2 linked regions of the Azospirillum brasilense genome follow. The protein of the gene in region 2 interacts with the protein of the main gene of each other region in a pairwise test. Links are inferred from orthologs where the notes say so. Each region holds a gene or a part of one and is shown on either strand. Other genes may lie near its edges. The genes, in order: AMK58_RS14290 and AMK58_RS22845.

Evidence for each region.
Region 1: the proteins of AMK58_RS22845 (region 2) and AMK58_RS14290 interact in binary tests that used the Escherichia coli proteins (3 or more experiments, as listed by UniProt). The link is inferred for Azospirillum brasilense from one-to-one orthologs.

The regions. Positions count from the first base shown.
Region 1 is NZ_CP012915.1:94,495-97,805, reverse strand. Bases 20-3,015 are described here. They hold AMK58_RS14290 (TonB-dependent siderophore receptor), read right to left. Parts: upstream 2,597-3,015; coding sequence 443-2,596; downstream 20-442. Other genes in these bases: AMK58_RS14285 (AraC family transcriptional regulator), read right to left, coding at 2,792-3,015; AMK58_RS14295 (ABC transporter ATP-binding protein), read right to left, coding at 20-361. Outside these bases: more of AMK58_RS14295, read right to left, coding at 1-19; more of AMK58_RS14285, read right to left, coding at 3,016-3,311. UniProt on the Escherichia coli protein: Involved in the uptake of iron in complex with ferrichrome, a hydroxamate-type siderophore. Binds and transports ferrichrome-iron across the outer membrane.
Region 2 is NZ_CP012916.1:304,279-307,429, forward strand. The notes cover bases 171-3,006. They hold AMK58_RS22845 (energy transducer TonB), read right to left. Parts: upstream 2,094-3,006; coding sequence 1,248-2,093; downstream 171-1,247. Other genes in these bases: AMK58_RS22835 (ATP-binding protein), read left to right, coding at 171-601; AMK58_RS22840 (response regulator transcription factor), read left to right, coding at 585-1,211; exbD (TonB system transport protein ExbD), read right to left, coding at 2,090-2,512; exbB (tonB-system energizer ExbB), read right to left, coding at 2,517-3,006. In the rest of the region: more of AMK58_RS22835, read left to right, coding at 1-170; more of exbB, read right to left, coding at 3,007-3,151. UniProt on the Escherichia coli protein: Interacts with outer membrane receptor proteins that carry out high-affinity binding and energy dependent uptake into the periplasmic space of specific substrates such as cobalamin, and various iron compounds (such as iron dicitrate, enterochelin, aerobactin, etc.).

The sequences.
Region 1 (3,311 bases), on a different replicon or contig from region 2:
CCGCCCCGAAGCGGCCGAGCGCGCCGTGCCAGGGAAAACGGCCGAGCGCCACCAGCTCCCGCACCGTCATGCCCTCGGCGGGCGGGGTGAATTGCGGCATGTAGGCGACGGTGCGCGCGAAGTCGCGGTCGCCGATCCGCGCGAGGTCCGTCCCAAGGCAGCGGATGCTTCCGCTGCTTGGCGGCTGCTGGCGGGCCAGCAGGCGGATCAGCGTGCTCTTGCCCGACCCGTTGGGACCGACCAGCCCATAGATCCGCCCCGGATCCAGCCGGAGCGACAGTCCCGACAGGATCGCCCGTCCGGCAACGGAGAAACTCACGCCGTCAAGGTCGTAGAGGGGTTGGGTCTGGTCCGGTCTCATCGGTCCTGGTTTTACGTTCGGCAAAAGCACACCCCCCTCACCCTAACCCTCTCCCCAGAGGGGAGAGGGGATTTAACCTGGTCACCACGTCATGTTGACGGTCAGCAGAGCCGTCCGCCCCTCGGCGTAGCCGCAGGAGAACTGGGTCTGGCAGCTCGCCACATACTCCTTGTCGAACAGGTTGGTGACCGCGAGATTCACGCCCCAGGCGGCGGGCTTGTAGCCGATCCGCGCGTCGAAGACGGTGGCGGCGGGGACCTTCAGCGTGTTCTCGTTGTCGGCCCAGGACGAGCCGACGTAGCGCACGCCGCCGCCCACCGACACGCCGTCCAGCGCGTTTTCCCGGAAGGTGTAGTCGAGGAAGGCCGAGCCCTGGACCTGCGGCACGATGTAGGGGGTCTTGCCGACCAGCGCCGGGTTGGCGTCCTTCTTGATGTCGAGGTCGAGCGCGGTGAAGGAGGCGAGCGCCTTCAGGTTCGGGGTGATGTTGGCCTTGGCCTCAAGCTCGATGCCGCGCGAATTGACCTCGCCCAGCTGCGTCTCGGCGTTGAAGGGTCCGGTCACCACGTTGGTGCGCGTCAGGTCGAACAGGGCCGCGGTGAAGATGGCGTCCATCCAGGCCGGGCGGTACTTCACGCCGACCTCGACCTGCTGGCCGGTTTCCGGCTTGAACACGCCGGCCGCCGCCGACGATCCCAGCACCGGGTTGAAGAACGTGGAGGCGCTGACATAGGGCGTCACGCCGTTGGCGAACTCGTAGGCCAGACCGGCGCGCCCGCTGAACTTCCCGTCCTTGCCGTCGTAGGCGGGCGTGCCGTCGGCGTCGGTCGAGGCGATGTCGTAGCGCCCGTTCAGCGTCACCAGGAAGCCCTGGCCGAAGCGCATCTGGTCCTGGAGATAGACGCCGAGCTGACCCATCGTCAGCTCCTGGTCGATGTAAGAGAAGCGCTGCCCCTGCGCGGCGCCGTAGACGGGGTTGGTGGCGCTGATCGGCGTGGCCGAGCCGGAGGCCTGCACCTGATCCATCTTGAAATACTTGTAATCGACGCCGACCAGCGCCGTGTGGGCGACCGGGCCGGTCTGCCACTTGGATTCGAGCTGGTTGTCGATCAGGAAGGTGTTGACCTTGGTCGTGTGCTCGAAATTGATGCGCGACAGCCGATTGTCCGGGTCGGTCGGCACCGCCGAGAAGGCGTTGTAGCCGTAAGGGTAGACCGAGACCTCGTGGACCCGGCTGTAGCCGTAGCGGGCGTTCTGGCGGAAGGTCAGGTCGTTGTCGAAGCGATGCTCGAACTCGTAGCCGACGGAGGCCTGACGGCGCCTGTAGGTGTCGATATCCGGCTCGGTGAAGTTGGCCTTGCGGTCGATGCGCCCGAAGGAAGCCGGCTTCACCGTGCCGACATAGGGCAGGAAGGCACCGCCGTTGTGCGTCTCGTCGATGTCGGTGTAGTTGGTCAGCACCGTCAGCGTGCTGCGGTCGTTCGGCGACCACTTGACGCTGGGCGAGATGGTGCCGCGGAAGCCGTCCGCGAAATCGGTGTAGCTGTCGCCGCCGGCGATGCGGCCGGTCAGCCGGTAGCTCAGCGTCGGGTCGATGGCGCCGCCGACGTCCACACCCAGATGGGCGGTGCCGTGCTGGTTGATCCCCGCCTCGACCGAGCGCACCGGCGTGTCGCCGGGCCGCTTGGTGACGTAATTCACCAGACCGCCGGGGTTGCTGCCGCCGTAAAGCACGGAGGAGGCGCCGCGCAGCACCTCGATCCGCTCCAGCGTGTAGCTGTCCACGAACTGCCCGCCGAAGCCGTAGCTGTAGAGCTGGAGCCCGTCCTGGTAGATGCCGGTCTGCGTCGCCTGGAAGCCGCGGATGAAGATCCAGTCGGTGTCGCTGTCCGAGCCGAAAGGCTGGCTGAAGACGCCGGGGGTGTAGCGCAGCGCCTCGTCCACCTTCTGCGCGCCGCGGTCGTCCATCTCCTCGCGCCCGATCACCGAGACGGATTGCGGGACCGCCTCCAGCGGAATGTCGGTCTTGGACCCCGTGGCCGAGCGGCCGGGCACGTAGCCGCGGACCGGGCTGGTCGCGGTGTCGGCGGCCCGGTCACCCTCGACGGTCACCGGAGCCAGAACCGCCGGAGCGGTCGTTCCCTGCGCCTGGGCGAGCGCCGGCACCAGCAGGGCGGCGAGCGCCGTGCTGCTCAAGAGGAAGCGGGTCAGTCGCTTTTGGGAAATATCACTCATCGCAATCGGCCTCGGACTGTATGCGGCATCCGCGAAACGCCTTCGGACCGGCGGGTCCCGAAGAGCCTGCGTTGTTGCGAATGATTAGCATGTGCATGAAGCGGCGCGATTGAACGGTCTTTGGACGGGTTGGACGATCTTCCGGCATTCGTCGGTCCCAGAGTGCGTCGGGCGGTGCGTCGGGCGATGCCCGGCTCAGCCGGTCTGGTTGCGCAGCCACGCGGCGGGCGTGGTGCCGACGATCTGGCGGAAGACGCGCGTCAGGTGCGCCTGATCGGAGAAACCCGCCATCACCGCGGCGGCCGCCAGCGTCATGTCCGATCCGGTCAGCAGGCTCTTGGCCCGCTCCACGCGGACCCGCATCTGCCATTTGTGGGGCGGCAGGCCGGTCGAGGCCTTGAAGGCGGTGCAGAAATGGGTGGTGGACAGGCCGGTCAGCTCGGCCAGCTCCTGCAATCGGATGGGACGGCCGCAATGCTCCTCGATGTAGTCGGTGACGCGCCTCAACAGGCGCGGCGGCAGTTGCCCCCGCTTGCGCTCGGCGACGGGTTCCGCCTGCGCGAGGCCGACGAACAGCGCGGCCATCAGGCTCTCGCCGTAGAGGTCGTGCAGGTTCGCCGAGGTCCGGCATTCCGCCGCGATCAGGCGGGCCAGAGCGAACAGGCGGTCATCCGCGAAATTCAGCCGCGGCCGTTCCATGCCCCGGACGTCCAGC
Region 2 (3,151 bases):
CACGCCGCCGCGCGCCCACGACCTCATCGACAAGGCGGTGATCCAGGCGGAACGCGCAGGCGAGGTCATCCGCGGGCTGCGCACCTTCCTCAGCAAAGGGTCGCTTCAACTGGCGCCGGAACCGGCCAGCGAGATCCTGCGCGAGACGCTGACCCTGGTGCGCGGGGACGCGGCCTACAACCGGGTCCAGCTTCGGGTGGACATGGCCGAGCCGCTTCCCCTCGTGCTGTGCGACCGCATCCAGATCGAGCAGGTTCTCCTCAACCTCGTGCACAACAGCATCGAGGCCATCGCCGCGGCCGACAGCCCGCTGCGCGAGGTCGTCCTGCGTGTCCAAGCCACGCCGCCGGACGGCCTGACCTTCGAGGTCGAGGACAGCGGTCCCGGCGTGTCAGCGGGCATGATTGAGCATCTCTACTCGCCGTTCGCCACCACGAAGCCGGCGGGCATGGGGCTCGGCCTGCCCATCTGCCGCTCGATCGTCGAAAGCCACGGCGGCAGGCTGTGGCTCGGCCGCACCGGTCCGACCGGTTCCGTTTTCCAGGTCTTTCTGCCCGCAGCCCGTTCAGACACCCGGCCGTCCCATGACCCAGACCGATAAAACCTCCACCGGCGAACCGACCGTCTTCATCATCGACGACGACGAGGCGGTCCGCGACGCGCTCTCCGTTCTGGTCGAGGTGGCCGGCCTGTCCGTGCGCACCTTCGTCAACGCGTTGGAGTTCCTGCACCGCTACAGCCCGGAGCAGCCGGGTTGCGTGGTGGCCGACCTCCGTATGCCCTTCATGGATGGGCTGGAGCTTCAGGAGGAGCTGTCCCGGCGCGGCTGCGGCCTGCCGGTCATCATCATCACCGCCCATGGCGAGGTGAGTTCCGCCGTCACCGCCTTCCGGTCCGGAGCGGTCGATTTCCTGGAGAAGCCGTTCGACGACGGCGTCTTCCTGCGCCGCGTCCACGAGGCCTTGCAGCGCGACGCCCACCAGCGCCGGGACCGTTCCGCCGCGGAGTCCGCCCTGGCGAAGCTGGCCCTGCTCAGCCCCCGCGAACGGGATGTCGCGGCGCTGATGGTGGAGGGTTGCGCCAACAAAGCCATCGCGATCCGCCTCGGGATCGGCGTTCGCACGGTGGAGACCCACCGGGCGAACATTCTCAGCAAACTCGACATCCGCACGGTTCCGGAACTCATGCGCCTGTGGATGCACATACCGTGATGCGCATCCAGGTGACCGATGCGTGAGCGGTCAAATTCAGCGCAGGAAGTACTGCACCGGCACCACCAGCTCCATGCGGTCCTGCGCCACATCTGGCGGCGGGGCCGGGAGCGGGGAGGCGCGCTCGACCAGGGCGATCGTCTCCTCGTCCAGCGCCTCGAAGCCAGAGCCCTTGTGCAGCCGTACTGCCAGCACGCGGCCTTGCCGGTCGAGCGTGATGTGGACCTGCGGAACGCCCTGCTGGCGCCGCATCTGGGCGATGCGGGGGTAGCGCTTGTAACGTTCCAGATGGCCGAGCACGGCGCCGTGCCATGTGGGCAATGCGTTGCTGTTGCGCACCACCGGCGCGGCCTGGGCCGGAGCGCCCGAGGGCGGGGCGGCGGCGGGGGCGGCGTTGGCCGGGGCCTCGGTCACCGGCTTGGGCTGGGCCTGCGGCTGCGGACGCGGCTTCGGCGGTTCGGCCTTGGGCTTCGGCTTGGGCTCTTCCTTGGGCTTGGGCTTCGGCTTGGGCGGCGGTTCCGGCAGGGCGACCTCCGCCGGCACGGGCGGGGGCGGCTCCGGGGCGATCTCGGGAATGGGCTCGGGTTCCGGTTCGGGCTCGATCACGGGCTCGGGCGGCAGCTCCGGTTCGGGAAGCATCGATTCCAGCGTCGGCGGCGGCTCGGCGGCCGGCGTTTCCGGTATCGGCGGTAGGTCGAGCATCACCGCAGGCGGCGCGGCCGGAGCTTCCTCCATCGCGACATGCCAGGACAGCGCGGCGAGCGCGATGAGCGCATGGGCGCCCAGCACGACCACCAGACTGCCGCCCCAGCGCGCCAGGGCAGGTGCCGTGCGCTCCTCGCCGTCCGGAAGGTCGTTGGGATCGAAGGTCGCCACGCTCATTTCGCGGACGCGCCTTCCAGCCCGACCAGAGCGATCTTCAGATAGCCGGCGGCGCGCAACGCGTTCATCACCTCGGTCAGCGCGCCGTAATCCACGCTGCGGTCGGCACGCAAGAAGACGCGCGCGCCCTTGTCGCCGTTCGTCACCCCGTCCAGCGCCGCCGCCAGGGCTTCCCGCGCCACCGGCGTGTCGCCCACCGACAGGCTGTTGTCCGCCTGGATGGTCAGGAACAGCGGCTTGTCGGGCCGCGGCTGCGGCTGGGCGGTCGAGGCCGGCAGGTCCACCGGCACGTCCACCGTCGCCAGCGGGGCCGCCACCATGAAGATGATGAGCAGCACGAGCATCACGTCGATGAAGGGCGTGACGTTGATGTCGTGCGACTCGGTGAGATCGTCGCCGTCGTCCAGACGCGCCGCCATGGCCTTACTCCGCCGCCTTGGACACGGCGCGCGGCAGGGCGCGGCGGTCCATGTCGCGGCTCAGCAGCCGCAGCACCGCCGCCGACGAGTCGCCGAGCTGGGCGCGGTAACCGCCGATGGAGCGGGCGAAGCCGTTGTAGATCACCACCGCCGGGATGGCCGCGACGAGGCCGATGGCCGTCGCCAGCAGCGCTTCGGCGATGCCCGGCGCCACCACGGCGAGGTTGGTCGTCTGCGACTTGGCGATGCCGATGAAGCTGACCATGATGCCCCACACCGTGCCGAACAGCCCGACGAAGGGAGCCGTGGAGCCGATGCTGGCGAGGATGCCGGTGCCGCGCATCATACGCCGCCCCTCCGCCGCCTCGATCCGCTCCAGGCGGGAGGCTGCGCGCTCCTTCAGACCCTCTTGCGAGGGGGCGTCGGCGGACTGGTGCGCCTCGGCGATCACGGCGCGCAGGAAGGCGGTGGCCGGGGTCTTTTCGAAGCCGATGCTCTCGGCCGCCTGGGTCAGCGAGCGCGCCTGCTCCAGCGCCGCCAGGGAGGCCCGCGCCTTGCGCTTGGCCTTCGACAGCTCCACCGACTTGGCGAGGAAGATGGTCCAGGTCGCCACCGAGGCCAGCGCCAACCCGATCATCA